DNA from 3 places in the Providencia alcalifaciens genome. Region 2 is predicted to be linked to each of the others. Evidence: predicted binding sites of a transcription regulator. Region 2 holds the regulator's gene; each other region holds the start of a gene.

Region 1 (10,728 bases), 1.1 Mb from region 2:
CATTATCTCTGCGGCTCCAGCCTTGGGGATGTTTTTGATTGCCCCTGTGGTACAGCGCATTGTGAAGTGGTGTGGAAAGCGCAAAGCGATGTTAATTGCGACGATGATCTCCGCCATTAGCTTACTGCCACTATTAAGTTCGCTACCTTTATGGTTGCTTTTCCCTTTGCGATTGATTACGGGACTTGCGAGCGGAGTGATGATTTGTTTGGGGGAAACGTGGATCAACGAATTATCCCCTGAAAACAAGCGCGGGCGGATATTAGCGATTTACACGACGGTATTTACCGTGAGCCAATTATTAGGTCCGTCATTTATTGCCTATTATGGTGTGGAAGATAAATCGCCTCTGTTTATCTGTACCTTGATCCACTTAATTTCTGTGGCTTTATTCCTACTGATGGATCAAAAAGTAGGGGATAGGCTTGCAGAAACGGCGTCAGAATCTAACTTTTCAATTGTACAATTCGTGAAAGTTGCTCCTGGAATTTGTGCCGGAATCCTATTTTTTGCTTTTTTCGATGGCACTATCCTGTCGATGTTCCCGATTTATGGGATGGGCATGGGGCATACCGAGGCGGTTGCTGCGATGATGATCAGCGCAATTTTGGCGGGGGATGCGATTATGCAGATGCCGTTTGGTTGGTTAGCTGACCACATGAATCGCGAAAAATTGTACCGTATTTGTGGTGTGGTCACGCTAGGGGCGAGTATGCTGTTGCCGTTCTTAATCACGCACACTTACTTTATTTGGGTTTTACTGTTTGTGTTAGGGGCGACGGCTGGGGCTATTTACACCATTGCTTTAGTGCAGATAGGCCAATACTTCAAAGGGAATGAGCTGATTATAGCCAACGCCGCAGCGGCAATGTTATGGGGCGTGGGTAATCTTTCAGGTCCATTATTGGCTGGAGCCGCAACGGCGATTTCACCGTCTGGCTTGCCAATGCTATTGATTGGAATTGCGGGGCTATTTTTATGGTTTACCCGTGAAAAATATGGCGCTCAAGCCATTGAACAACAAGCTCAGTAACGTTTTTATTATCAATGTCCTAAAAAAATCCCCGAGTTTTTGGCTCAGGGATTTTTTATTGGCTACCCACTATTCTATCACTCGATAAACGACTAAATTCTCACGGAATTCATCAGGGCGATGATTTGACCAAAACAGTTCCATGCCTTCAGGAGCGGGTTGAACTTCTTTGGATAACACAATCAGCCAGCGGCACTGCTGTGGTTTTTCAATTTCCATCTGTCTCTGATGCAAAATACCGGTGTAGTAATAGAGCATCGGCGCTTCTGATTCCCCAAGGTTTTCGGAAGCCATACAGTCATTCTGGGTAAATTGCCCTTCTAAATGATGACGAAGATCCACAAAAACCCCTTCGTAGCCTTTTGAATAATCAATCCAGCCAACAAACAACGTGAGAATAATGCTCCACACACTTACCATCCCCAGTGACCAGTTTCTTGTCGCTTGGAAAGCGCTGTTTGATGAGGAAATAAGACGATTGCGGAAGAACCAAAAACAGGTAATAAAAATGCCCGCTATCAACGCAAATACAGAAAAATGCATTTGGTAATCAAGAGGTAACCAACGACCAAAAACAGGCAACCATTGGGCGTGATGACCAACAAGTACGATAGCGTAGCAAACCCACAGAAAGAGAATTATCCCAGACCAGAAGAGGGCGGCGAAGCGTGCAAATGCGTTCAATACTTTCTCTGAAACCAGCCAAGAGCCTGCACACCGAGGATCGCCATCGGAGCAATAAAGGGCAGTAAATAGAGTGCTCGCCCACTGGCAGACATTTGTAAGAATACCACGCCAAGGACGGGAAATATGGCAATCAAATATTCATTATGATCACGCAGGCGTTTGAGTGGATGACGTAAAAAATAGGCAGTTGCCAGTAGCCCTGCAGGGAGCGCAAAGAATGCGACTGCAGAAGGAATGCGCGTGAAATTGGCTTTAGCCCCTAACTTTTCAACGGAGAATCCAAGGAAGCGACCAATGTTATTTTCCCAGAACCAAGTCACGAACAGCTCGGGATGCTGCACATACAGAATAATTGGCCAAGGTAGGATAGCAATGAGAGCGACCAAGCCTGCGAATAGCGCGGGTAACCAAAACTGTTTAGACCGGCACTGAGCGAGAAACACAGGTGCCAAAAATAGACTGATCCACAGAACGCCGGGAATAAATACACCTTTAGATAAGGTGGTGATAATGGTTCCAAGGCAGAGCCAGAAGGCGGACGCAGCAATTTTCTGTTGCTGAATTAACCCTAATAAGCCATATAAACCGATGGTAGCCCCTGTAATTAGCGATACATCCGTGAACATTTCATGGGTGTGTCGCAATATTCCGGGCGCACAAATATACAGAGCAACAGCTATCCAAATACGGATATCAGAAAAACTGTCGGATTTAAAAAAGCGACGAGCTAATAAAATAAAAAATGAAAAATTAATAATAGAAAAAAATAAGCTCGCGCTGCGGGCTGCATCGTATAGAGGCATCACTCCCGATAGTAAATGAGAAAAAAACGTCGCCGTCCAATAATAGAGTGGCGGCTTTTCCATAAAAGGCTCGCCCGCATTGGTAGGAACCAGCCAATTACCCGTCTCATACATCGTTTGAATAATACCAAAACTGTAGTTTTCATCCTGCTTCCATGGGCTATGTCCATAAATCCCGGGAAGGAGATAAATCAGTAAAAATACAGCAAAAAGTATTAAGGCACTTTTTGGCATTGTTTTAATTGAGGTTGTAATGGTTGACATAATATTTATAGCGAGTGTTAAGTATTATTAAAAAATATATTTATAAAAATAATCACCAGAGAAATGAGTTATTTAATTAGTATTAGAGAATAAATACTTTCATAAACAGATTATTTATTAAAAACTCAATATTAGTGGGGGATTTTAGCAACACTCTCACACATGTATTTAAACAAAGGATATATAGAACGAAATATGACTAACTTTCATGGAGGATTGTAAAAATACGACGCAGTTTTTATGGTTAGCGGCTAAAAAGTAGCCAGTTATAAAACACTTGATCAATTCCCCCCTTTCGAACGATAATTACGCTCTTCACAATTCGCCTCACTTTGTTCTGAAAGCCAAACGTTTGCGCACTGTCCCTAGAGAGTCACTCTGTTTACCAGTTATCTCGGTTCAGTGAACATTTATCAAAAGGTAATCGTTTACGTGAGTTTCAGTTTGAGGCGATATTCGCTAAGTCACCAAGCAAAAAATGAATAAATGCTTAGGAAAATATTAGCAAAAATAGTGACATAGAATTTTCTAAAATTAATAGCAGAGGTATACCATGGCAGGCCAACAGGCTTCATCCAATTGCAAATTGGATTCATATTTTAAGATCACAGCGCGTGGCTCATCAGTGCGCCGCGAAATCATTGCGGGATTAACGACATTCTTAGCGATGGTTTATTCTGTCATCGTCGTGCCGGGTATGTTAGGACAAGCAGGCTTTCCACCTACTGCTGTGTTTATCGCAACCTGTTTAGTGGCAGGTTTTGGTTCTTTATTAATGGGGTTATGGGCGAATCTGCCAATGGCGATTGGCTGTGCAATCTCATTGACCGCATTTACCGCCTTTAGCTTGGTGTTAGGGCAACATATTAGTATTCCAGTTGCATTGGGTGCCGTGTTCTTAATGGGGTGTTTATTCACCATTATCTCTGTGACAGGTATTCGTAGTTGGATTTTACGTAACATGCCAATGGGCGTGGCTCACGGTACGGGTATTGGTATCGGTCTGTTTTTACTGTTGATTGCAGCGACGGGCGTTGGCTTAGTGGTTAAAAACCCAAATGCAGGTTTACCTGTTGCGTTGGGTGAGTTCACTTCATTCCCTGTTTTAATGTCTCTGATTGGCTTAGCGGTAATTTTTGGTTTAGAAAAACGCCGCGTGCCGGGTGGGGTGTTATTAGTCATTATCGCGATTTCGATTATTGGTTTGATTTTCGACCCTGCTGTTAAATACCAAGGTTTCTTTAAACTGCCTTCATTCGGTGAAGATGGTTTAGCGTTGATGTTTAGCATGGATATTATGGGTGCTCTTCAAGCAGCGGTTCTGCCAAGCGTTCTGGCATTAGTAATGACAGCCGTTTTTGATGCAACGGGGACTATCCGCGCGGTTGCGGGTCAAGCGAACTTGCTGGATAAAGACGGTCAGATTATTGATGGTGGAAAAGCATTAACCGCTGACTCTGTAAGCAGCATTTTTGCAGGGGCTATCGGTGCATCACCAGCTGCCGTATATATTGAATCTGCAGCAGGAACCGCAGCAGGCGGTCGTACAGGTTTAACCGCCGTAGTTGTTGGTGTTTTATTCTTATTTATTTTGTTCTTATCGCCATTGTCTTATCTGGTACCTGCCTATGCAACGGCACCAGCGTTGATGTATGTGGGTCTGTTGATGCTGAGCAATGTCTCGAAATTAGATTTCGATGATTTTGTGGATTCAATGTCAGGTTTATTGTGTGCGGTATTCATCGTATTAACCTGCAATATCGTTACCGGTATTATGTTAGGTTTCGCCTCACTGGTTATCGGGCGTATTTGTGCGGGTGAGTGGCGTAAACTGAATATAGGTAGTGTGATTATCGCGGTTCTATTGGTAGCGTTTTATGCTGCCGGCCTTGCTATCTAAAGGTAATTCTCATGATAGGGCGGCACCTGCTGTCGCCCTTTAACGGATTGTTGCGATTCGTTCTAAAGTCCAAATTATTTTCCCGTCAGATAGCCTGTTAAGGATAGAATAGTGCTAAGGCGGTAAATGAAGTGAAATGCCTATTTTCAACCAATGGCTGCCTTGACTGAAAATCTCATGGTCTGGACGGTGCTATCTCTTACTATGCGGCGGCAGGCAAATTTTGGGTTCTCCCGTTATACTTTAAGCTGCGATATTTAGGGTATGCATTAGTTAATAAGTAAGGGCAACATGGAAATTTTCTTTACTATTCTTATTTTGATCTTGGCTGTCTCTGTTTCTGGTGTGGTGACGAAAGTCATTCCCATCCGTATTCCCCTTCCTCTTATTCAAATCGCTATCGGTGCATTATTAGCGTGGCCTCAGTTTGGGTTACACGTCTCTTTTGACCCTGAACTTTTTATGGTTCTGTTGATTCCACCGCTGTTATTCGTCGATGGGTGGAAAACCCCTACCCGTGAATTTTTCCAGAATGGGCGAGAAATTTTCATTCTGGTATTAGTGCTAGTGTTGGTAACCGTTATCGGAATTGGTTATCTGATTTACTGGCTGATGCCCGGTATTCCGCTTATTGCCGCCTTTGCGCTGGCAGCGGTACTTTCCCCAACAGATGCGGTGGCATTGTCCTCTATCGTCGGGAAAGGGCGAATTCCCAAACGCATGATGAGCGTACTCGAAGGGGAAGCATTGATGAACGATGCTTCCGGTCTGGTGGCGTTGAAGTTCGCCGTGGCGATTGCCATGGGAACGATGGTTTTCAGCGTATCGGGTGTCACAATCGAATTCTTTAAAGTCGCAGTTGGTGGCCTGTTGGCGGGCGTTGCTGTGACTTGGTTATACAGTAAATCTCTGCGCTTAATGAGCCGCTGGAGTGGGGATGACCCCGCAACACAAATTGTCTTTATGCTGCTGTTACCATTCGCCTCCTACATGATTGCGGAACATATCGGTTTCTCGGGTATTTTGGCGGCGGTTGCTGCGGGTATGACTATCACCAAATCTGGCGTTATACGTAATGCCCCTTTGGCGATGCGTTTACGTGCTGATAGCGTCTGGTCGATGTTAGAGTTTGTCTTTAATGGCTTAGTGTTCATTATGCTTGGTCTGCAATTACCGGGGATTTGGGAAACATCGGTTATTCAAGCGGAACTCGACCCAAGCGTTGAAACGTGGATGTTATTCACCGCCGTGGTGATTATCTATTTTGCGCTGCTGTTATTACGTTTTTGCTGGCTATGGTTGATGAAGAGATTCAGTCGCTTGTTCCTGAAAAAACGCCCATTACAGTTTGCGAACTATACAGTCCGTGAACTGTGGCTAGCGTCGTTTGCTGGGGTTCGTGGGGCGATTACTTTAGCCGGTGTGCTCTCGGTACCTCTGTTTTTAACTGATGGTTCTCCGTTCCCTGCAAGGTACCAGCTGGTGTTTATCGCCGCTGGGGTCATTTTATTCTCTATTTTTGCGGGCGTTGTGGCGTTACCACTCCTGCTACGTAATTTTAAAGTGGGGGATAAAGAGGCGGATATTAACGAAATCCGTATGGCGAAAGCAGCAATGGCAGAAGTGGCGATTGTCAGCTTGAACAAGATGCAAGAGCGTTTATCTGCGGATGTGGAAGAGCAATTAGACTCGGAAGACATCAACGAGGTTGCGACAAGGGTGATTGGTCATTTACGTCGTCGGACGGCAGACCAAGACGAAATGGAGCATAACTTGCAAATTGAAGACCTTGAACGACGTTTTCGCTTAACGGCGCTACGCGCAGAACGTGGAGAGCTCTATCACTTACGTGCAACCCGGAAAATCAGTAATGAAACCTTACAAAGCTTGCTGGTGGATCTGGATTTATTAGAAGCCGTGCTGATCGAAAAAGAGCATTAAAACGAAAAAACGAGTATTCTACGGGCATCTTGTTTGTTAAATCATTGTGCTTGAGAGTGAACAACAATGTGGTTACTCGTCTTCACGACGCTGCTCTGGGCAGCGTCTTTTAGTTTAATGGGGGAATACCTCGCGGGGCAGGTGGATAGCTGGTTGTCTGTGCTTATCCGCGTGAGTTTAGCCTCTCTGGTATTCCTACCTTTCCTGCGTTGGCGTAACTTCAGCGCCAAAGTGATCTCTCTGTATATGCTGGTGGGGGCTTGCCAGCTGGGGATCATGTATTACTTTGTTTTCCAAGCCTATAAATACCTGAGCGTGGCAGAATTTTTGCTATTTACGGTATTAACTCCGCTATATGTCACGTTGATTTACGATCTCTTAGAGCGCCAGCGCCTACGTAAAGGCTACCTGTTTAGCTCGATATTAGCCGTGATTGGTGCTGCCATTATTCGTTATGATCACCTTAGCGAATCATTCTGGACTGGATTGATGTTTGTTCAGCTTGCCAACATCTTCTTTGCACTTGGGCAAGTGGGCTATAAGCGCTTAATGGAAGTGCACCCGATCCCCCAGCATCAAGCCTTTTCGTGGTTCTATCTCGGGGCGACGTTGATTGCCTTGATAGGATGGCTACTGTTTGGGAATAAGGCGATGGTGCCGACAAGCCAAGCTCAATGGATAGTTTTACTATGGTTGGGTGTGGTTGCGTCGGGAATAGGCTATTTTCTGTGGAACTATGGTGCCACAAAAGTGGATGCCGGAACCCTCGCGATAATGAATAACATGATGGTTCCAGCAGGCTTATTAGTGAATTTTGCCATTTGGCAGCAACATCCTAATTGGCTCAGTTTTACCATGGGGTCGAGCCTGATAATTGCGTCTCTGTGGGTGCATAAGCGCTGGATCCTCGCACCGGCTTCACGTAAGACAAATTCTCCACCGCGTGATCAGTAGCGGTATTGGTAAATGTTTCAATGGCTGGCTGGCGCTGTTCCCCTTCACGACATGCAGCGTACAGTCGGCTCCATAATCCACTTCCTAATGTTTTCGTTGTAATCAAACCTTGTTTTTCAAAGGAATCCACCGCCCAGTGTGGCAGTGCCGCAATCCCCATTTTAGCCGCCACCATCTGAATTAAAATCAGTGTATTGTCGACAGTTTTGATATTGGGTGAAACACCGGCTGGCTGTAAGAAATGACGCCAGATATCAAAACGTTGACGCTGAACTGGATAAATCAGCAATGTCTCTTTGGCAAGATCATGAGGCTCAATCAACGGTTTTTTAGCTAATGGATGGTCATTCGCTACTACCAGTTTTACTTCATAATCAAACATCGGCGTGTAGTGTAAATCTTGATCCGCAAGAATATCTGAGGTCATCACGATATCTAATTCCCGCGAAAGTAATTCGGGTTGCGGGTCAAAGGTCACGCCAGATTTAAAATCAACGGTCACTTGTGGCCATGCTTGCCTAAACTGTTGCAACGCAGGGGTCAGCCACTGAATACAGCTGTGGCACTCAATAGCGATACGTAGCGTACTGATAGTCGGTTCATTGCAGACACGAATCGCATCTTTCACCATTGGTAAAATACGTTGCGCTAATTGCAGCAGAACTTCCCCTTGTGGCGTGAAATGGACGGGCTGAGTTTTACGAACAAACAGTTTGTAGCCTAAGCGATGCTCTAAATCACTAAATTGGTGAGATAGCGCAGACTGAGTCTGGTGCAGGTGCGTCGCAGTGGCAGCTAATGATCCGTATTGGTTGAGCGCCTGCAACGTTTTTAAATGTTTTAATTCGATCATGAGAAACCTTCAAGTAGACGATGAATAATTTGCGCTTGTGCTTTATACAGTACCTGTTGATTATGGATGTGTAAACATCTAGACGGCTAAATATTTTAAGGGGTCAATATGTCTGTTATAAATCATACACTTGGTTTTCCACGGGTCGGTCTGAAAAGAGAGCTCAAACGTGCACAAGAAGATTATTGGGCAGGCAAAATTGACCAATCTGCACTTCTTGAAACGGGTTACCAATTACGTGTTCGTCACTGGGAACAACAAAAAAATGCAGGTGTAGACCTGCTACCCGTCGGTGATTTTGCGTGGTATGACCAAGTTTTAACCACCAGTTTATTACTCGGAAACGTTCCGCCGCGCCATCAAAATGAAGATGGCACTGTCGATTTAGATACCTTATTCCGTGTGGCTCGTGGTCGTGCGCCAACAGGCAAGCCAGCGGCGGCGGGAGAAATGACGAAATGGTTTAATACTAACTATCACTATATCGTGCCGGAATTCCAGCAAGGACAACAATTTAAACTATCGTGGAATCAACTGTTTGACGAAGTCGATGAGGCATTAAAACTTGGTCACAACGTTAAGCCAGTTGTCATTGGCCCGATTACCTACCTGTGGTTAGGAAAAGTGAAGGGACCTGCCTTTGACCGCTTATCTTTGCTGAAGGATCTGCTGCCTGCTTACCAAGAAATTCTTGCTCGACTGGCTGAAAAAGGTGTGGAATGGGTGCAAATTGACGAGCCAGCACTGGTACTCGATTTACCTATTGAATGGCAGAACGCTTACCAACAAGCGTATCAATCTCTAGCAGGTAAAACTAACTTACTATTAACCACCTATTTTGACGGTATTAGCCATCACTTGGATGTAATTAAACAACTGCCAGTGCAAGGGCTGCATGTGGATGTGGTTGCGGGCAAGGATGATATTGCAGCATTGCATCAAGCGCTTCCTAAGGACTGGGTGCTTTCACTAGGGTTAATTAATGGGCGCAACGTGTGGAAAGGGGATTTAGGCGAGAAATTCCAACGGGTGAAACCGCTGCTAGGAGAGCGCACTCTGTGGGTAGGTTCATCTTGCTCATTACTGCATAGCCCGATTGATTTAAATGATGAGACGCGTCTGGATGCCGAAGTGAAAAGCTGGTTTGCTTTTGCTCTGCAAAAATGTGAAGAACTGGCGCTATTGACGAAAACATTCAACCAACCAACGGCAGAAAATATTGCAGCGCTAGAAACCTATAGTGCGCCAATTCGTGCTCGCCGCACCTCTTCTCGAGTTAATAATGTGGAGGTCGCCCAGCGTTTAGCGGCAATTAACGCGAAAGACATCGAGCGTACGCGCCCTTATGTAGAGCGTGCTGAACTTCAGCGCCAGCGCTTTAATCTGCCGTTGTGGCCAACCACGACAATAGGCTCTTTCCCGCAGACCAGTGAAATTCGTTCTTTGCGCCTGGATTTCAAAAAAGGGAATGTAGACCAACTGAATTACCGCACCAGTATCAGTGAGCACATCAAACAAGCTATCAAAGAGCAGGAGCTATTGGATATTGACGTCCTCGTGCATGGTGAAGCTGAGCGAAATGACATGGTGGAATACTTCGGTGAACACTTTGATGGCTATGTCTTTACGCAAAATGGTTGGGTACAAAGTTACGGTTCTCGCTGCGTGAAGCCACCAGTGATTATTGGTGACATTAGCCGCCCAGAAGCCATTACCGTGGAGTGGGCCAAGTATGCGCAATCGTTGACAGATAAACCCGTTAAAGGAATGCTGACAGGCCCGGTGACCATCCTGTGTTGGTCATTCCCTCGGGAAGATGTCAGTCGTGAAACGATAGCCAAGCAAATTGCGCTGGCATTGCGTGATGAAGTGGATGACTTACAAAAAGCGGGTATTGGTATTATTCAGATTGATGAGCCTGCATTACGTGAAGGGCTGCCGCTGCGTCGCGATGAGTGGAATGACTATCTGACTTGGGCGGTGGATGCCTTTAAACTAAGTGCCGCTATCGCTGATGATGAAACGCAAATTCACACCCATATGTGTTATTGCGAATTCAATGACATTATGGATTCGATTGCTGCGCTGGATGCCGATGTGATCACCATTGAAACCTCACGCTCGGATATGGATCTGTTAGATGCATTCGAAGATTTTGATTACCCAAATGAAATTGGACCGGGGGTTTATGATATTCACTCGCCTAACGTCCCAAATGTGGAGTGGATTGTGGCGCTATTGCGTAAGGCTGCACAGCGAGTGCCGGTGGAGCGTTTATGGGTGAACCCTGACT
Region 2 (10,728 bases):
TAATCGCGCTTCACAGGCTTGCTTTAACCAGCGCTCAAACAGTGGAATAGGATCTGGTGTTAAATCTTTGCGTCTCAATCCACCTTTTGTATATTCACGTCGTACCGCAGCAAGATCGATCTCTTCAAGTTCGTTCATTTTACAGTCCTTTCAAGCGGTTATTTTATATCAATATTTGCGGGATATATCGCACCTAATATACTATCTCTGCTTGCACCCGTTACTGATGCAAGGCTACCTGATAAGCCTGAAACTGTGCGAGCAGCAAGCCAAGCAAATGCCAGTGCTTCCATATCATCGCCACTCAATCCAAATTTATCACTTGGTGCGACTTCAATCCCCGGCAGTAATGTCGCTAATCGCAACATCAAGAATTTATTTTGTGCGCCGCCGCCACAAACAATTAAACGTTCACAGCCACCACATAACTTAACTTGATCCACGATAGATACCGCGGTCAACTCACACAATGTTGCCTGCACGTCTTCAGGAGATAGCAATTGAAAATGCGACAAATGCTGTTCTAGCCATTGCATATTAAAATATTCACGCCCAGTACTCTTAGGGGGCGAACGTTTAAAATAGTTATCATTAAGCATCGCATTTAATAATGCCTGATTCACCGTTCCTGTTTTTGCCCATTCACCATCTTTATCATACGCTTGTTGCTTATTACGCCAGACCCAAGTGTCCATTAACATATTGCCAGGTCCTGTGTCATAGCCTTTTACATATGCATTTGGCAGCAATGCAGTAACATTAGCAATCCCGCCAATGTTAAGCACAATACGTTTTTCAGTCGGATGCCCTAATACGGCTAAATGAAATGCAGGAACTAACGGAGCACCTTGCCCACCATAAGCCATGTCTCTACGGCGAAAATCACCTACTGTCGTTATTCCCGTTAATGCCGCGATGCGGTTGTTATCACCAATTTGCATAGTAAACGGTGTTTCACTATCAGGTTCATGCCAAACCGTTTGCCCGTGACAACCAATCGCAATAATATCTTCAGGAGATAGGCCCGTTTGATGAAGCAGCTGATGAATAGCATCCGCATATATTGTGCCAAGCTCTCTGTCTATTTTTCCCAATTCAGAAAGTGTTGTTTCTTGCCCTTGGCAAATATTAAGAATGCGCTTTTTCAGTTCAATCGGAAATGCGGCGCTCAAGCTAGCTTGCTCTGCAACAAACTTATCGTTGATTGCAGCTAATACGACATCAACACCATCTAGGCTGGTTCCTGACATAACACCGATATAGCGACCCGATTTAATCATCATTATTCCCTTTAACGTGTCTATTCACCCGATGAGATAAACTAGGAAAGATTGTGCTGTGGGAGAAGAATTTGTCAACTGCTTGATTCAATTTCTCGTAGCGCTTCGCAGGAATAATAAATAATTGATAGAAGAGATGAAAATAGTGAGCAAAATAGCAACAATGAATCGTTTTTCTATCTCTCATTTATTTAATTTGATTTATAATGGTTCATTCTGTAATTATCTGCTACACCTTAAGGTGAGTGGTTTTTATTACAGGTGAAAATCCCTTACTTAGCCTTTGCCATAAATTGATGTTCTAAAATAGTCAAAAAATAGATAATTCTTTAGCAAAGGGTGCCTTACGTTGGGATTTTGGGTGGAATTTGAGATATTTTACCTAGTGTTGATGCATTATTTAATTCAAAATTAGTAGTCTAGGCTCTGTTATCTAAAACAAATTTTTCATGTTGTTGTGCTTATGGTAAGAACAAATCTTCGATGCTACGTTACTGCCACGAACAGCAAGTCTCATAGGAGTTATTATGCTTAAGAAAGTTTTTGTAGGTGTTGCTGCGGTTGTTGCGTTATCTGGCTGTGTCAATACAAGTACGCTTTCTGGTGATACTATTTCAGCTCAAGATGCTAAACAAGTCCAAACTGTGACTTATGGTACGGTACTCAACGCACGCCCAGTGACCATTCAAGCAGGTGAAGATGGTAACGTGATTGGTGCAATTGGCGGTGCAGTTATCGGTGGCCTGTTAGGTAATACCGTCGGTGGTGGTACTGGTAAAACACTAGCAACAGCGGCTGGTGCAATCGCAGGTGGTTTAGCGGGTCAACAAGCACAAGGTGCCCTAAACAAAAGCCAAGGTGTGCAGCTTGAAATCCGTTTAGACAGTGGTAAAAACATTGTTGTTGTTCAGAAACAAGATCCTGCCGCTTTCCGTGTAGGTCAGCGTGTTATGATCGCAAACAGCGGAAATACAGTGACTGTGTCACCTCGCTAATTTGACATAAATTGAAAATAAAATGCGTTCACCGACTAATTAATCGATGAACGCATTTTTTATTTAAATCATGATTAGTATTTTATGTTTTAGCTTATTAGTAATAATTTTTTATCGAATCTGAGCTCTTCACTATCTTTTTGTTTATGAGCTCTACAATAGAACTTTTTTGAATAATTGTGATTAATATCATTCTAGTAAAATGTAATTTACATAATCTGTATTCTCTGTTTTTCTTGACCAATATTTGTTATTCATATATGTACACCTTAATGCCCTATTTTTTAAGAATTAATCCATAGTAATAGAATACAAAGCCGCCTCACGTAAAAAATCATGCATCTATATAAAAACACATATTACGTGCATGGTGGCCATAGTTATTAGTTTAACGTATATTTATATACATTATATTCATATAAATAAAATGAAATTAGAAAAATACAATTATTAGTCTATGAATCGTTTTGTAAGCGTAGAATATTTTTCTCCAATTTTAATAGTAGTAAAGATAACTGGCTTAGCTCATCATGACTAATATTACTTAAAATTTCTGTCCGAGTATTATTAATCACTTGATCCACCGTTTTGATAAAAGGCTCCGACTCCTCTGTGAGTTTGATTCTCTTGGCGCGTCGGTCATTCGAACATGTATGACGAGAAATGAGCCTTTTTTCTTCTAATTGATCTAATGTTCTGACCAGAGATGGTTGCTCAATACCGATTGCTTTTGCCAATTGAATCTGCGACTGTTCGGGCGGTAACTGACTAATATTATGCAGTGTTACCCAGTGTGTTTGTGTGAGTTTAAGTGGCTTGAGGCGATAGTCAATCAATGCTCGCCACATACGGACTACTCGAGATAATTCAGTTCCAATTTGAGATTCCAATTTACCCTCCTTTATATAATTATATGCCTAAAAAATATGCCAAATAAATATTATTTTTTAAATTATATATTAATTCCCTTTTATCTTTACAACCTTTTATTGAGCTAGCACCTAATAAATACCTATATATAGTGAGTATCAATAAATAATTTGGTGACATACACCTTGTTTTTCCCCATGATTTTTCATATGAAAACAATATAATCACTTAATAAGACAATCTATCAATTATCTTATTAATAAGAATAGCCTTACTCTTCTTTCAAATCTATCTATTTTAACCCTTATAGTAATTACAACTAACAATAAAAAACGCGATAGCAAATAAAACCTTTAAAAACAAAGTAATATAGTTATTCTTAAAATTATGTCATTTACAGTTGATTTATATGAGTTTCATCATCGTTTTGAATAAATAAAATTTTATTGAAATGTAACTATTGGAATTAATTCAAATGAATTGATTTATTATTAAATCATTTAACTTATAATAGTTTTATTGACAATCAAAATAGAGACTGTTGAGGATCATTCATGTCTTCTTGAGCCGTTTTCTTATTATTTGCCCTTAAAAATCGCTGGCGACATAAACGGATGACATGACGTTTTTCAGCGTTAGTGAACTGTAACCAACCAAAACGTTCATCTCGGGTTCGATAACAACCTCGGCAATATCCCTGCTCGTTGGTCTGGCATATTCCACGGCAAGGGCTTGGAATGTCAAAAAACTCAAGTTGTTCTGCCATCGTTAACCACCCGTAATATAAACATAAAATTATGATATACTCCCTTAAATTGAGTATAGCCATGATATGACTAAAAAATAAACCTCAATCGCTGTATTTAGTCATATTGTCACGTTATATTGATAGATAAATCGATTCGACTTTAAGCATTATTGCCTGAAGAATTTATAGGGAAACTACTATTATGCGCTTACTACATACCATGCTCCGTGTTACCGACATGCAACGCTCCATTGATTTTTATACCAAAGTATTAGGTATGCGCTTACTACGCACGAGCGAAAATACAGAATACAAATATTCTTTAGCATTCGTCGGTTACAGCGATGAAAGTGAAGGTGCTGTTATCGAGTTAACTTATAACTGGGGCGTAACAGAATATGATTTAGGTAATGCTTATGGTCATATTGCATTAGGTGTTGATGATGTTGCTAAAACCTGTGAAGACATTCGTCAAGCTGGTGGAAATGTCACTCGTGAAGCAGGACCCGTCAAAGGTGGTACAACCGTTATCGCTTTTGTTGAAGATCCAGATGGCTATAAAATTGAGCTTATCGAGAACAAAAGTGCAAGCAAAGGATTAGGCAATTAATCCCTCACATACATTTTATATTTTAGGTGGTGATAACCATCACCTAAAATTTCTTCAGTATCTACCTGCAAAAATGTATTCCCTTTGGCATAATGAAAGCCAACCAGAAACTGTAAATTGAAAGCCTAATGTCTGAAAAAAATAATCCTAACTCACTGGTTAACCGCTTCCGGGGTTACTACCCAGTCGTTATTGATGTCGAAACTGGTGGGTTCAACCCCAAAACTGATGGCCTATTAGAGATAGCGGCCATTACACTCAAAATGGACAAAGATGGCTGGTTAGCCATTGATGAAACACTGCATTTTCATGTAGAACCATTTGAAGGGGCGAATTTGGAACCCTCAGCTCTGGAGTTCACAGGTATTGACCCCACTAACCCCCTACGTGGTGCAGTGAGCGAATATGAAGCATTACATGCCATTTTTAAAACAATTCGAAAAGGTATGAAAAATACTGATTGCAATCGCGCGATCATGGTGGCTCATAACGCAAATTTTGATCACAGCTTTGTTATGAATGCAGCAGAGCGTTCAGGGTTAAAGCGCAACCCTTTTCATCCCTTCGCAACCTTTGATACTGCAGCACTGAGCGGATTAGTCTTTGGACAAACCATTCTTGCGAAAGCGTGTGTCACCGCAGGTATTCCATTTGATGGCAAGCAAGCCCACGGAGCCCTATACGATACTAATCGCACCGCGCTATTATTTTGCGAATTAGTCAATAAATGGAAAAAATTGGGCGGATGGCCACTACCTAGTGAACCACAGTAATTTAGTTTTAATTCCTCAAATATAAAAAAACCGTATTAGTTTTACGCTAATACGGTTTTCATCAATATAAGCATGAAAGCTTATTGAACCATTTGATTACTCAGTGATGGTTTCGTCTGCTGGACGGTATTTATCCGCAGTTTCTTTGATCAGCGCTTGCAATTCACCGCGTTGGAACATTTCAACGATAATGTCACAACCGCCAACTAACTCGCCATCAACCCATAACTGTGGGAATGTTGGCCAATTAGCATATTTTGGCAGCTCCGCACGAATGTCCGGGTTTTGTAAAATATCAACGTAAGCAAAACGCTCACCGCAAGAAGACAGTGCTTGAACAGCTTGAGCAGAAAAACCGCAGCTAGGCAGTTTTGGAGAGCCTTTCATGTATAATAAAATTGGATTTTCTTTAACTTGGCGCTCAATTTTTTCGATTGTTGTCATTTTATATCCTAAAACGTGGGTGCTGATTTTGCAGTCACTGAGCCACTTTGAATCATTTGCAAGGTAACTCATTAGACAGAACACATTGACCGGTGTAATCGCCGGCATAGTCAAAACATCGCAAATTGTTCCATGATTGTTTCATACAATATGCCAGTTTTATAAGTTGAATACTATAGCACTCCTATTTGCTGTACTCAAAAGGTGAAAAGCAAATAGCAACGTTTTCTTTTTACTATAAAAAATTCACGTTAGGTGTTTTTGCCGTGTAATCATAGGAGTTATTTGTTAATATATTAGCAAATTAATAACACTTGATGTATTCCCCTGCTCTTCAATGACAATAACGACACGCAGTGGAATAATAATTATGCAACTTACTAACAATTAAGGCATAAATAGCATCATGGAACAGTTTTTTTCTTACTGTAACCTGTATTCTGTTATGATAAAAACATGACTTACAATGCGGCGCAATAGCTAACCATAGCTTGACGTCGCGATACTAGAAGTAGATTAATTAATAGAAGTACATTTAATTTCGCTCATTTTACGAGCAAACACCCTAAACACTGAATAAAAGCAATCAAGGAGTACGCAATGTCTTTTGAATTACCAGCTCTACCTTATGCTAAAGATGCTTTAGAACCTCATATCTCCGCTGAAACCTTAGAATACCACTACGGTAAGCACCACAACACCTATGTTGTTAACCTGAACAACCTGATCAAAGGCACCAAATTTGAAGGTCTGTCTTTAGAAGATATCATCAAAACTTCTGAAGCTGGCGTATTCAACAACGCCGCTCAAGTTTGGAACCACACTTTCTACTGGCACTGCTTGGCACCAAATGCAGGTGGAGAGCCAACAGGTAAAGTTGCAGAAGCTATCAATAAAGCATTCGGTTCATTTGCTCAGTTCAAAGAGCAATTCACTGATGCCGCAGTTAAAAACTTCGGTGCAGGTTGGACTTGGTTAGTGAAGAAAGCAGACGGCAGCCTGGCTATCGTTAATACGTCTAACGCGGCAACACCAATTTCTGGTGACGACAAGCCAGTTCTGACTGTAGATATCTGGGAACACGCTTATTACATCGACTACCGTAACGCACGTCCAAAATACTTAGAAAACTTCTGGGCGCTGGTTAACTGGAAATTTGTTGAAGAAAATCTGGCTTAATTTTAGTTCAGTTCTAAAATGACTAAGGGCGAGTGTAATACTCGCCCTTAATTATTTCTCATCCTTAGTCGCTAGGATGGAAATGAAATCAAAAAATGTGCACAGCAAACAAAATAATTACCGCTAAAGAGCCAAACGCAGCTAGCAATCCATATTTAAAATCTGTATCCATGAGACCCTCTCATATAAAGAAATTGAATTATCAAATAACCATAAAATAAAAAGGTTATTTCAGTATACATGCACAAAAATGTAAAACCAGTGTCTATATCACATGTTATAACATCAATTATTTCTTTCGTTTTTGCGCTAGATCAGACAAAATCGATAACAAATCGCTAAATTATTGCCAGCAAAGGTACTATGCATCAATATGCAGGTAATTATTTAACTAGAATTATTTTAGAGACCAAGTTTTGGTTAGGAGTTTTTTCTTCTCATGGCAACAATTAAAGATGTGGCGAAACGTGCGGGCGTCTCTACCACAACCGTCTCCCATGTTATCAACAAGACGCGTTTTGTCGCTGATGATACAAAAACAGCCGTTTGGGCCGCCATCAAAGAGCTCAATTATTCTCCGAGTGCGGTTGCGCGTAGTTTAAAAGTCAACCACACCAAATCAATTGGCCTGTTGGCAACATCAAGTGAAGCCCCCTATTTCGCAGAAGTGATCGAGTCTGTCGAGAATAGTTGCTATGAGAAAGGCTATACTCTAATTTTATGTAACTCTCACAATAACTTAGGCAAGCAAAAAGCTTACTTGCAAATGTTGGCACAAAAACGTGTCGATGGGCTACTTGTGATGTGTTCAGAATACCCCGACACCTTGATTGGAATGTTAGAAGATTACCGAAATATTCCAATGGTTGTCATGGACTGGGGTACCTCTCGCGGGGATTTCACTGACAGTATTATTGATAACTCTTTCCACGGTGGTTATTTAGCGGGTCGTTATCTTATTGATCGTGGTCATCGTGAAATTGGCGTGATCCCCGGCTCCCTTGAAAGAAATACAGGTATTGGGCGTTTAACAGGCTTCAAAAAAGCCATGGAAGAAGCCAAAGTTACGTTGAAAGATGAATGGATTGTTCAAGGGGATTTCGAACCAGAATCAGGCTACAAAGCAATGATGCAAATCCTCAGTAACAAACACCGTCCTACAGCTGTCTTCTGTGGAGGAGACATCATGGCGATGGGAGCAATCTGTGCAGCTGACGAGATGGGATTACGCGTCCCTCAAGATATTTCCATTATTGGCTATGATAACGTGCGTAATGCGCGCTATTTCACCCCCGCGTTAACCACAATCCACCAGCCAAAAGAGCGTTTAGGTCAGATGGCATTTGCGATGTTGCTCGATCGTATTGTGAATAAACGCGAAGATGCGCAAACGATTGAAGTTCACCCGCGTTTAGTTGAACGCCGTTCCGTGGCTGACGGTCCATTTATTGATTATCGCCGCTAATCCTATCTCAGAACATTAGCTCGAAAACCACTCCGCGTTGAGCGTTTCGCTATCACCAAGATAGTCAAGAAGCCATCTCAGCGCTGGAGATGTATCCTTTTCAACCCACGTTAAGCAGCAAGGGCTTTCAGGAAACGGCTGCGCTAATTCCAGCTCAACTAGCTTGCCTTCTGCACACAACGGAGCCGCACGGTGCTCTGGAACCATCCCCACACACAAACCATTTGCCAAACACGCTAAACCACTTTCCCAGTAAGGCACAACTAAGCGACGTTGGTTGTCCAGCGCCCAAGTGTCCCTTTTCGGTAAGCTTCTTGAGGTATCTTCTAAGCACAAACTTGGATATTCACGCATTTGGTCATCCGTCAGCTTGCCCTGAATTTTCGCTAATGGATGATCGGGGCTCGCAACACAACGCCATGACATAAAACCCATGTCACGGAAACTATAGCGCTCACCAATTGGTGATGCTCGGGTCGCGCCAATCGCGACATCCACACGTCCATCCGCTAAAGCATCCCAAACCCCATTAAACACTTCAGGGTGGATATACAGTTCAATGTCAGGAAAATGACGATAAAAGTCCAAAATCAACTGTTCTGTACGCTGCGGTTTTACGATGCAATCAACAGCAATACTGAACTGTCCACGCCACCCATTGGCAACTTGTTGGCATTGGTGTCGAGTATCAATCATTTTTTTGATAACACTTCGACTTTCTTTAATAAAAATAACCCCAGCTTCCGTCAATACTACATCACGGTGACGGCGCTCGAATAGCGGAACTGCCAACCATTCTTCGACTTGTTTTACTGTGTAACTGATCGCTGAAGGGACTCGATGCAACTCATCCGCAGCACCACTAAAGCTTCCCGTTCGAGCAACTGCGTCTATGACTTCAAGTGCATGAGCTGACCACATTTTCTTTCCCTTCAAATTATTTGATAGCAGAGTCCAAATATTACCGTTTCACAACGTAAAAAAATAGCCTATACAATAAGATAACTATTAACATTATTTTAAATATAGATTAAGCAAAAACTATGACAAATACTGCGACAAAAAACTCCTCTGGATTTTTGATTTACCTTGCTGGCCTAAGCATGCTGGGGTTTTTAGCCATCGATATGTATCTGCCTGCCTTTGGTTCAATGCAAACATCCTTAAATACGACTGAAGGCGCTATCAGCGCATCTCTGAGTATCTTTCTAGCGGGCTTTGCTTTTGCCCAGCTACTATGGGGACCCCTTTCAGATAAATTAGGCCGTAAACCTATCCTTATTGTGGGGCTTTCCCTGTTTATTGTTAGCTGCTTAGCAATGATTTGGGTCACCGATGCTACTCAGCTATTAATCCTTCGATTCTTACAGGCTGTTGGCGTTTGTTCTGCTGCAGTTTTATGGCAAGCCCTCGTTATCGACCGCTATAACGAAGCTGATACTCAAAAAGTATTTGCTTCTATCATGCCTTTAGTGGCTCTTTCTCCCGCCTTAGCGCCCCTCTTAGGTGCCTGGGTGCTTGAACACAAAAACTGGGAATTTATCTTCATCGTGCTGATGATGGTGGGCGTTTTACTTTTGCTACCGACTTTGATGTTAAAAAAAGTTGCCCCGAAAGTCACAGCAGAAGAAAACCAGCCACAAACCAAAATTTCCTTTGCTACCTTGTTACGCTCCCCTGTTTTCAGTGGTAACGTGCTTGTGTACGCAGCATGTAGCGCTGGCTTTTTTGCATGGTTAACGGGTTCACCGTTTATTCTACGCAATATGGGCTTTAACCCTGCAGATATCGGCCTGAGTTATATTCCTCAAACACTGGCATTTATTGTCGGGGGATACGGCTGCCGCTTCGTATTAGCTAAAGTTCGCGCTGAAACGTTGTTCCCAATCTTGCTAGCCGGTTATGCCGTTAGCATGATGATTCTCTTCGCCATGTCGATTTATACTCAGCCAACATTAACCATGATTTTAGTTCCATTCTGTTTTATGGCAGCAATGAACGGAGCATCATACCCAATTGCAGTAGCCAAAGCCCTCAATACGTTCCCATCAGCTAGTGGTAAGGCCGCTGCATTACAAAATGCCTTACAGTTAGGGTTATGCTTCTTAGCTAGCTTATTAGTATCTGCGCTTACCTTTAACCCTTTACTTGCTACTACTGGCGTGATGGCATTCACGGTGATCCCAATGATTATAGGCTATTTCATGCAGCGTTGTGCCAGCAAATCAAATAATGCGATTAAGCATACTGAATATCAGCATGATTAATCGTTAATTAAAGTTATTTTTTAGAATCATTATAGTCAGCCACGTTACCATTATTGATAACGTGGCTGATTTTTTATTTTGGTTAATACGTATTTAT
Region 3 (10,728 bases), 900 kb from region 2:
AAAGGGCGCTAGTGAAAACTAAGCGCCCTTTTTATTATTGCGTTATGGTAACCCCAGTCTAAGACTGAGCCGTCACTTTTGGTCGAATAAACAATGCAGGCACAGCCAAGAGCGCCATCAAATAAAACACGACACCATGCTGGTCAGGCATACGTTCATAAATATAACCAACCATAATGGTGATCACCGCAAGCCCTCCCCCAGTCGCTAATGCAGAATAAGCACCTTGCAACGGTATAATTTCATTTTCTTTACGCGCGCTAATAAAGCGCATTGCCGCTAAGTGGCAAACGGTGAAGGTTCCGCTATGTAATATCTGAACAATAATTAAGACTGGTAATGCAGTAAATGCCCCCATCATTCCCCAGCGGATAATTCCACAAACTGCGGATAATAAAAGTAAATTACGTGCACTCCAACGCCGGAATAATCGATGGCTCAGCATAAATACAATCACTTCTGCCACCACACCCAGCGACCATAAATTACCGATCACTAAATCGGAATAACCCGCTTCTTTCCAGAACAGCGAGGCAAATCCATAATATGCGGCATGAGCACCTTGCAACAGCGTCACACAGATTAAAAACAACAATACGTTTTTATCTGCAATCAGCTGTTTGAATGATACCTTATTTGCCCCATCGATTTTTGCCACACCCGCGGGCATAATCGCTGGTTTTAGCATCGCCCCTAATAATAAGGCCGCGCAGCTGATCACCAGCGCCACCATAATAGAGGTATGTCCCCACACGCCAGCGAAATAGCCCATTGACGATGACCCAATAATAAAGGCGATGGAGCCCCAAACACGGATTTTGCCATAATCAAAAGTAAACTGTTTTTGCCATGTTCCTGCCAGTGAATCCCCTAATGGCACCATAGGGGCAAAAAATAGGTTAAACCCTATCATGACGAACATCAGCCACGCCCAATGGGAGCCGAATGAAAATCCAATGGAGAAAATAAGGGAAAGCGCTGCCAGTAATCGCAATGCATTGATCAGTTTGGAAGGCTCTTTGACTTGGGGGGTGATAAACATTGCGCCAAGAAAACGCGCTGCAAGCCCGATACCTAACAAAAGCCCTATCATTTCTGCATCAATTCCCTCACCTTGTAGCCATACTGACCAAAATGGTAAGAAAATACTGTAGGCAAAAAAGTAGGTAAAATAATCAATCGCTAGCCAACGCGTTGATGGAATAACCATCACTCCTCCCTTATTTTTTATTCCCCTCCCTATGAAGGGGTTTACAACCGACAACAAAAAACCCGCTTTTACAAAGTGTAGAAGCGGGTTTATCGTGTTAATTCAGCTTACTTTATGAGCATATCGCCATTATGCATAAACTGGGTATTTTTTGCAGATAGCTAATACTTTCTGTTTAACAGCTTCAATGGTCGCTTCGTCATTGAGGTTATCCAGAATATCACACATCCAGCCAGCTAGCTCGCGTGCATCTGCTTCATTGAAGCCACGACGTGTAATTGCAGGAGAACCGATACGCACACCAGAAGTCACAAATGGGCTCTTCGGATCGTTAGGTACGCTGTTTTTGTTTACAGTAATATTTGCGCGACCCAGTGCAGCGTCAGCGTCTTTACCTGTGATATCTTTGTCAACTAAGTCAACTAAGAACAGGTGGTTTTCAGTGCCGCCAGATACCACTTTAAAACCGCGCTTTTGGAACACTTCAACCATCGCTTTCGCATTTTTAGCGACTTGCTGTTGGTAAGTTTTGAACGCAGGCTCCATCGCTTCTTTCAGTGCTACCGCTTTACCTGCGATAACATGCATCAGAGGACCGCCTTGTGAACCTGGGAATACCGCAGAGTTCAGACGCTTATACAGGTCTTCATCGCCGCCTTTAGCTAAAATCAGACCACCACGTGGGCCCGCTAAAGTTTTGTGCGTTGTTGTAGTAACGACGTGAGCATGTGGAACTGGGTTAGGGTAAACACCTGCCGCCACCAGACCTGCAACGTGAGCCATATCAACGAACAGGTAAGCACCGATGCTGTCAGCGATTTCACGCATCTTAGCCCAATCAACCACACCAGAATATGCGGAGAAGCCGCCGATGATCATTTTTGGTTGATGTTTTTTCGCTTGAGCTGCAATATCGTCGTAATCGATTTTACCGCTTTCATCGATACCATAAGGAACGATGTTATACAGTTTGCCGGAGAAGTTTACTGGAGAACCGTGAGTTAAGTGACCACCGTGTGCAAGGTTCATACCTAATACAGTGTCACCTGGTTGCAGCAGCGCCATATAAACGGCAGCGTTAGCTTGTGAACCTGAGTGTGGCTGTACGTTTGCGTAGTCAGCACCAAATAACTCTTTTGCGCGGTCGATAGCTAATTGCTCAACCACATCAACGAATTCACAACCACCATAATAACGCTTAGTTGGATAACCTTCCGCATACTTATTGGTCAGCTGAGAGCCTTGAGCCTGCATAACTCGTGGGCTGGTATAGTTTTCAGAAGCAATTAATTCAATGTGTTCTTCTTGACGTTGTACTTCTTTTTCCATTGCTTCCCACAGTTGTGGGTCGTAATCTGCAATATTCATTTCACGCTTTAACATTCGCTTCTCCTGCCTCAGCAATTCAATAAGGTAACAATCAATTCAACTTAATGACTGACAGTGTAAACTCTTTTTCGTCGTTGAGATAGCCCCTAAGAAAAAATATACGCAAACGATTGCATTAATTTTTTTGCTTTCAGATACCTTTAAACAACACAAAATATAATAGCGCACATTTCAATAATACCGAGATGAATATCTAACTTTGCTAGCCACCTCTAATTTTGCGGTGAATTCCCCCACTTTTTAATGCGTTAATTATTTACATTTCCCGCTAAATATTATAAGTTGCATATAAAATACATGTTTATAAATTCATAATATTATGAAAATAATTCAGGAGCACCTGTATGCTTGATCAACAAACTATCGCCACAATTAAATCCACCATCCCTGCCATCGCAGCAACTGGTCCTAAATTGACCGCTCACTTTTATGACAGAATGTTTAAACAACATCCTGAACTGAAAGATATTTTCAATATGAGAAATCAAACGAATGGCGATCAGCGTGAAGCCCTATTCAACGCCATTTGCGCCTATGCAGTCCATATTGAAACCCCAGAAGCGTTAATTGGTGCAGTGGAGAAAATCGCGCAAAAACACGCCAGCTTAAATATCAAACCAGAACATTACCCGATTGTCGGGGAAAACCTGCTCGCTGCGATTGATGAGCTACTGAGCCCAGGTCAGGAAGTGTTGGACGCATGGGGAAGAGCTTATGGCGTGCTGGCAGATATTTTCATTAACCGTGAAAGCGCGATCTACCATGAAAACGCCGAGAAATCTGGCGGATGGGAAGGCTTACGTGAATTCAAAGTCACTAAAAAGCAGCCTCAAAGTGCCGTTATCACCAGTTTTGAACTCACTCCAGTAGATGGTAAAGCGGTGGCGGATTATCATCCGGGACAATATATTACTGTATACCTGAATGAAAATAGTTTTGAAAATCAAGAGATTCGCCAGTATTCACTCACTACTGCGCCAAATGGAAAAACCTACCGTATTGCAGTGAAACGTGAAGAACAAGGCATCGTTTCAGGCTTCTTACATCAAAATCTCAATGAAGGCGATATTGTTCGTTTAGCGCCACCATGCGGTGATTTTTACCTTGATGTCGAGCCGAAAACGCCAGTGACTTTAATCTCTGCTGGCGTCGGCTTAACACCAATGCTTAGCATGCTTAACCACCTCACCATACACCAACACCAAGCACCTGTGAATTGGCTACATGCTGCTGAAAATGGGGATGTACACGCTTTTAATCAAGAAGTTAGTCAATTAATGACGCAACACAAGCAAGGCCATTCCGCAATTTGGTTTAATCAGCCCGCGCCACAAGACCAACAAGGTGAAGATTACCAATACCGAGGATTACTGGATTTAACGCAAGTTAAAGAGAAAGTGCTTCAGCCAAATATGCAATTCTATTTCTGTGGGCCTGTTGGCTTTATGCAACATGTTGGAAAGCAGCTAATTGAAATGGGTGTTGCTGCCGATAACATTCATTATGAGTGTTTTGGCCCTCATAAAGTATTACCGTTAAATTAATCGCAGCTATTCATTATAGTGAATTGTTTTTAAAGCTTTAGTTATAAATGATTTTTAATTTTTGCGGTAACGGACTCGCATATAAATATATTATCATCCCATGTAAGATATATTTATCCCGTTACCGCATTTTTCATTCTAGTTAACTCGCTAGCCAAAAGCTAAATAAGCCAACTAAGACAAAAATTAAATTGCTTCTTCGTCCTGCTCACCTGTACGAATACGAATTACGCGAGCGACGTCATACACAAAAATTTTCCCATCACCGATTTTGCCGGTTTGCGCCGTTTGCATAATGGTTTCTACACAGCTTTCAACAATATCGTCCGGCACAACGATTTCAATTTTTACCTTTGGTAAAAAATCCACCATATATTCTGCACCGCGATACAGTTCAGTGTGACCTTTTTGGCGACCAAAGCCTTTCACTTCAGTCACCGTCATACCGGTGATACCTACTTCAGCTAACGCTTCGCGCACATCATCAAGTTTGAATGGTTTTATAATTGCATCAATTTTTTTCATTTTCAGTTCCTGTTATGACCAGTTTTTACGGCCAAAACCTGAGGTAATCGGATAACGACGATCTTTACCGAAATTACGCATTGTGATCCGCGGTCCAACAGGAGCCTGACGGCGCTTATATTCGTTAATATCGACAAGACGCACAACTTTGCGAACAATTTCTCTATCAAATCCGAGCTTGATAAGGTCAGCCACAGATAAATCTTTTTCTACATAACCGTCTAGGATGGCATCTAACACATCGTAAGGCGGTAAACTATCTTGGTCTAATTGCCCTGGAGCCAGTTCCGCTGAAGGTGGTCTATCAATTACGCGCTGCGGAATTGCCGGCGATATTGTATTACGATATTTAGCCAGTTCAAAGACCAGCGTTTTTGGCACATCTTTAAGGACATCAAAGCCCCCTGCCATATCGCCATACAACGTTGAATACCCAACTGCAGATTCACTTTTATTGCTGGTCGTCAGCACTAAACGGCGGCGCTTATTGGACATCGCCATTAAAATCACGGCGCGGCAACGGGCTTGTAAATTCTCTTCTGTAGTATCCGGTTGAGTGCCTTCAAACATCGGCTGTAATTGTGCCATAAAGGCATCAAACATCGGTTCGATGGAGACGATATCAAACTCAACACCCAGTAATTCCGCCTGCTCTTTAGCATCATGAATGCTCATTTCAGCGGTGTAACGGAACGGCATCATAACGGCTTGAACCCTGTCTTTACCGATAGCATCCGCCGCGATCGCCACGGTTAATCCTGAATCAATTCCACCGGATAACCCTAAAATCGCCCCATTGAAGCCATTTTTGTTAATGTAATCGCGGGTTGCTAAGACTAATGCTTGATACACCTGCGCGATTTGAGACGCTTCAGGCTGCTTCGGCTGCTCAGTCACTAATTTCACATCTTCAAATGTGACTGTCGCCACTTGCTCTGCAAATTCAGCCAGTTGGTAGACTTGCTTACCTTTGTTTGCCAGCACTTTCGAGCCGCCATCAAACACGAGTTCGTCCTGTCCACCCACTTGGTTAAGATAGACAATCGGCATGCCTGTACGCTGAGCATGTTCCACCAGCAGATCACTGCGAATGTGCTCTTTATTTAAATCATACGGTGAAGCATTAATGGTGAGAACCAACTCAGCTCCCGCCCCTTTTACCGCATCAATCGGCTCGTCATACCAAATATCTTCGCAAATCAGTAAACCGAGCTGATAACCTTTGAATTCCACCACGCACGTTTTTTCTGCCGCAGTGAAATAACGAGGCTCATCAAAAACACCGTAATTAGGCAGTTCTTGCTTAAAGTAACGGGCTAATAGCTTTCCTTGGTGAAAAAATGATAATGCGTTATAAATTTCATTATCTTCGTACCACGGATGGCCTACGATAATTCCACATTGACCGCTAGCTTGTTGTAAACGTTTTAATTGCGCGGTGCAACGCTCTTCAAAATCGTGGCGGAAGAGTAAATCTTCAGGGGAGTAGCCTGTTAGAGCCAACTCAGAAAACATGACGATATCAGTATTTTCGGCATGCTCTTCAACAGTTTGCAACATCCGTTCGCAGTTGCCTTCGATGTCGCCAACCAGCCAGTTAAGTTGTGCCAGTGAGATATTAAGCTTACGGCTCATAACGTGTTTGTTCTCCCTTAATCCTTTAAGCTATAAAGGTTTTATTCTTTAAAATCATTCGCTTCTAAATCGTGACGCCCAAGTAATTTATAAAACTCGGTACGGTTGCGTCCCGCCATGCGTGCAGCTTGGGTCACGTTGCCTTTGGTCATCTGCAATAATTTACGCAGATAATTTAATTCGAATTGGTTACGTGCTTCCACAAAGGTCGGTAGCGCCGTATTTTCGCCTTCCAGAGCTTGACTAACGAGGGCTTCGCTGATCACTGGAGATGTGGTCAATGCGACACACTGTTCAATCACGTTCACTAACTGCCGCACGTTTCCGGGCCAGCTTGCGGTCATCAAGCACTTCATCGCATCACTCGAAAAACTGCGAACAAAGGGTTTATGACGGATCGCAGCTTCACGTAATAAATGATTAGCTAATAACGGAATATCTTCCGCGCGTTCATTCAACGCAGGGATCCGCAAGTTCACCACATTCAAGCGATAATAGAGATCTTCACGAAACTCGTTTTTCTCCATCGCTTTCGGTAAGTTACGGTGAGTCGCAGAAATAATGCGTACATCAATATCTAAATCGCGGTTGCTTCCTAGCGGGCGAACCTTACGCTCTTGCAGAACACGCAGCAATTTGACTTGCAGCGGCATCGGCATATCGCCAATTTCGTCTAAAAACAGCGTCCCACCGCTGGCGGCAAAAAACAGCCCTTCACGGCTACTCACTGCACCTGTAAACGCGCCTTTAGCATGCCCAAACAGTTCAGACTCAAGCAATTGTTCAGGCAATGCGCCACAGTTAATTGCAATAAACGGTTTATGAGCTCGTGGGCTAACTTTATGAATCGCTTGCGCTAATACTTCTTTACCCGTACCACTTTGTCCATTAATCAGCACACTCACATCTGATTGTGCCACCATATGGGCCTGTTCAAGTAAACGGATCATCAGCGGGCTACGCGTGACAATGCCAGCGCTCCACTCTTCATCACTAATTGGTGTTGAAGATAATGCTAACGCTTCATCAATGGCTTTATAAAGCGCGTCTTTATCAACAGGTTTGGTTAAGAAACTAAACACCCCGCGCTGCGTTGCCGCAACCGCATCAGGAATCGAACCATGAGCAGTGAGAATAATCACCGGAAGATTCGGATGGGCTTTTTGCACTTCATCAAACAGCGCCATGCCATCCATTTCATCCATTCGTAAATCACTAATAACGAGATCGATTTTTTCTTTCTGGAGTAATTTTAGTGCTTCAGGCCCACTTTCCGCTGTTGAGACTTTAAAACCTTCACTGCTCAAACGCATACCAAGCAGTTTTAGCAGGCTAGGATCATCATCCACCAAAAGTAAGTTAGCTGACTTACGGCCGGTCATTGTGCTTTATTCTCCGAGGAACTCTGTTCGGCTGAGGCTGGCTTCGTTTCTGTTGGTGCAGCAGCAGCGGCTTCATCTTCTTTTTCAACTTCATTCGCATTTTTCTTGCGAGAAGAGAGCTGGCGTTCAATATCCGTTAAGTTTTCTAACTTGCGGGAAGTGCTATTAAGCTCAAAACGCAGCTTGGCATTATCTTCTTTTAGGCGGTCAAGCTTTGCATCCATCTCTTGCTGCATACGTTTATAACGTGCATTCGCATCGGCAAGGTTGATCACTTGAACCTGCTGCTCGCGCCACAATTGCAATAATGGGCGAATTGGCGTTGGGAAGCTCAAACTATAAGTGTTAATGCTATCGAGCATTTGGCGACGTTCAGCGATTGTCGGCTCCGCTGAACCTAATAGAATATTTTTAGTAAATGAAGTAGACCAATCATTCACTTCAATCTTTTTCGCTTCAGCACGCGCTTTGTCAGCATCCATTCTGTCCACACAGCCCATCATACGTAACCAATAGAGGGCATTTTCCTGTGAGACAGGTTCTTGATTTTCCCAAATTGATTCGCAAGAAGCGTAACGATAATCCGTGGTTTTCACTTCTGGAATAACGACTTTGGCGAGGGTTTCTAATGGTGATTGACCATTCTTCGCCACACAACCCGTTAAAATGAGAGAGAATAAAATCATTCCCAAAGGAGTGCCAACGCGGGAAGATTTAATACATGTCCCACGACGAGTTGAGATTGTTTTTGTCTTTAACAATCTCGTTTTTGTCTTCGACAATATTGCGCTACACAATACCGCCAAAAAATCTGTAGACCTGTTTTGCATTATTATTCGTTCTCTGCGGTTAAAGGCAATTCAATTCGGAAGCAAACATCCGCTGATTTATGTGGCACTAATGATAATTCACCACCCATCTGCTTAATACAATCTTGCGCGATGCTAAGCCCTAACCCACTTCCTTTGACGGCACCTTTTCTTTGGAGGCTGCCTTGATAGAAAGGTTCAAAAATCATATTTTGCTCAGACTCAGGGATAGGCGTGCCCGTATTGGCAACCTCAATGAGTAATTTATTCCCTGTCCTGCGGCTTGAGATCCAAATATTACCTGATTCGCCACCATAGTGCACCGCATTGGAGTAGATATTATCAATAACCCTTCCGAGTAAGGTTGGTTCTGCAAGACAACTTTCCACTTTTAAGCGAACATCAGTGGTAATATCTTTCGCTCTTGCAGGTAAATTATGTGCATTAACAATATCTTCAATAAGCTTTTTCAAATCGACTTGCTGGGCAACGGGCGGCTCATCGACTAATTTCCGATTATAGTCAAGAAGCTGTTCAATAAGTTGCTGAAGATGCTTACTGCTCTGGTCAAGAATATCAACCACCTCTTTTTGCGAACTAGTTAACGGACCTGCAACCTCATCCGCCAATAATTCTGTTCCTTCTCGCATACTGGCTAATGGCGTTTTTAGCTCATGGGAAATATGACGTAAAAACTCATGGCGCTGGGATTCCAACCAAGCTAACCGCTCACTTAACCAAATAATTCGCTGAGCAATGATCCGTAGCTCTCTTGGGCCTTTAAAGCGGTCAGTATCATTTTCCAGAGTCAGCCCTGTTCCTAAGCGGTTAATCATGCGTTCAATGATTTTAACCGGGCCGATAATCATACGAGTAAATAAGGTCACCAACAGCGCGCTCAGCAAGAAGAGGATCAGTGTTTGCCAACCAAATAGTTGCCCTTTATTTGCAATGGCTTTTTGAAGCTGTTCACCACGGCTAAAAATAACCTCTCGAGTTTGCTGAACAACAGCCGTATTTTGCGCAGAGAATTGCTCTAACACTCTGGTAGTGGCTTCCATCGGTTCATTATTTTCACAACTAATCGCTTTCAGCTTTTGCAACCCAGTAAAGAGCCCTAACACTTCTGGCGTCTCTGGCAAAATAGTTTTTTGACGCTCCAGCATCTGTTCATAATCAGCAAACTGCTTTTCATACTGCGTCTGTAAGGCTTTATCTTGCAATACACAATACTGGCGATAACTGCGCTCCATTTCCAGCGCGAGGCTACTCATCGCTTCACTGCGCCGAGCATCAAGCAGCGTGGTTTTATTGATATCCGCCGCTTGGTTACTCAATTGTTCTAGACTTTGATAAGCCTGATAAGCCAATACCAATAATGGCAAAAGGACTAACCAAAAAGCCATGACCACTAACTGCCGCAATGAGCGCGGAAAAAGACGCAATTTACTCAACGCATTCATCTCTTACCTATTTATATGTAATTCAATGGTAGCAGAACTCCCGTTAATGCGAAAAGTGCTGTTTACATTGATGATAGATAAACCAATAGACAGATAGATAGCAATGTACATGCCAAGAAAGTGAGCTAAACGTGAATGATTTCAGATAAATAGATTAAATATACTGCGATTGGACGGGAAGATAAGCTCGATAGGGAGAAATATTGATACCCCAGAAATGGGAAGGCGGAGGGAAGAATTGCTTCTCACCTCCGCCAGCGATACTCGACATTACGCTTGAATGCCGATTTTTTGCATACGATTATGTCTTTCATTAAAGATAATCATATAGGTGGTGCCTCACTCCACGTGTCGCCCTGTGTTTGATAAAGCTCGAAAGCGAATATCGATGATTTGGACGGTAGGCACCTTACTTTGGCATCATTCGGGTTTTATGTGGTATGTTCCCATTTGCTAGGTTTCCCCAAGCTTGGACCTACATAAGCAATTGAATGAGCAACTGACGATTATTATGCACAACCCGTGCCAACTTTTCAATGATATTTTTATTTCATTGATTTTTATATGAATTTATTTTCTTACTTATTCTCATCATTTTTGAATTGCTATGAATACAAAAAAAAATCACTTACCCACCCAAAATCTGTCTCCAATTTAAGACAGTGAATCCCATCATTTTTAAAGCCCTTATTTATCAATATCATAAATGTCTCCTTTTAGAGACACCAACAAGCCCTGTTTGTCGCGAATAGTAGACACTCCAAAAAATTT

What was found. The regulator PurR, encoded in region 2, represses purine synthesis genes. The targets are predictions, from matches to a motif close to CANGCAAACGTTTGCNTG.
Region 1: LDO73_RS02685 (NCS2 family permease) is a predicted target of PurR. The motif match lies at 3,205-3,222, and genes of this name have one in related genera.
Region 3: glyA (serine hydroxymethyltransferase) is a predicted target of PurR. The motif match lies at 2,699-2,716, and genes of this name have one in related genera.

What each region holds. Positions count from the first base shown of each region.
Region 1 is NZ_OU659204.1:611,419-622,146, forward strand. Features, by position in the region: gene LDO73_RS02675 (MFS transporter) at 1-1,033, shown strand, start outside; partial or broken gene LDO73_RS02680 (ArnT family glycosyltransferase) at 1,103-2,787, opposite strand; gene LDO73_RS02685 (NCS2 family permease) at 3,341-4,687, shown strand; gene LDO73_RS02690 (Na+/H+ antiporter) at 4,979-6,628, shown strand; gene LDO73_RS02695 (carboxylate/amino acid/amine transporter) at 6,695-7,582, shown strand; gene metR (HTH-type transcriptional regulator MetR) at 7,479-8,435, opposite strand; gene metE (5-methyltetrahydropteroyltriglutamate--homocysteine S-methyltransferase) at 8,544-10,728, shown strand, end outside.
Region 2 is NZ_OU659204.1:1,689,223-1,699,950, reverse strand. Features, by position in the region: gene pdxH (pyridoxamine 5'-phosphate oxidase) at 1-138, opposite strand, end outside; gene anmK (anhydro-N-acetylmuramic acid kinase) at 159-1,283, opposite strand; gene LDO73_RS07785 (glycine zipper 2TM domain-containing protein) at 1,808-2,275, shown strand; gene slyA (transcriptional regulator SlyA) at 2,731-3,165, opposite strand; gene LDO73_RS07775 (DUF1289 domain-containing protein) at 3,672-3,911, opposite strand; gene gloA (lactoylglutathione lyase) at 4,096-4,503, shown strand; gene rnt (ribonuclease T) at 4,632-5,276, shown strand; gene LDO73_RS07760 (Grx4 family monothiol glutaredoxin) at 5,373-5,720, opposite strand; gene sodB (superoxide dismutase [Fe]) at 6,321-6,899, shown strand; gene LDO73_RS18200 (YnhF family membrane protein) at 6,988-7,071, opposite strand; gene purR (HTH-type transcriptional repressor PurR) at 7,339-8,364, shown strand; gene punR (DNA-binding transcriptional activator PunR) at 8,380-9,285, opposite strand; gene punC (purine nucleoside transporter PunC) at 9,408-10,631, shown strand.
Region 3 is NZ_OU659204.1:2,587,581-2,598,308, forward strand. Features, by position in the region: gene LDO73_RS11905 (3-phenylpropionate MFS transporter) at 59-1,210, opposite strand; gene glyA (serine hydroxymethyltransferase) at 1,340-2,593, opposite strand; gene hmpA (NO-inducible flavohemoprotein) at 2,944-4,143, shown strand; gene glnB (nitrogen regulatory protein P-II) at 4,330-4,668, opposite strand; gene LDO73_RS11925 (NAD+ synthase) at 4,681-6,303, opposite strand; gene glrR (two-component system response regulator GlrR) at 6,345-7,685, opposite strand; gene qseG (two-component system QseEF-associated lipoprotein QseG) at 7,682-8,371, opposite strand; gene LDO73_RS11940 (sensor histidine kinase) at 8,518-9,957, opposite strand.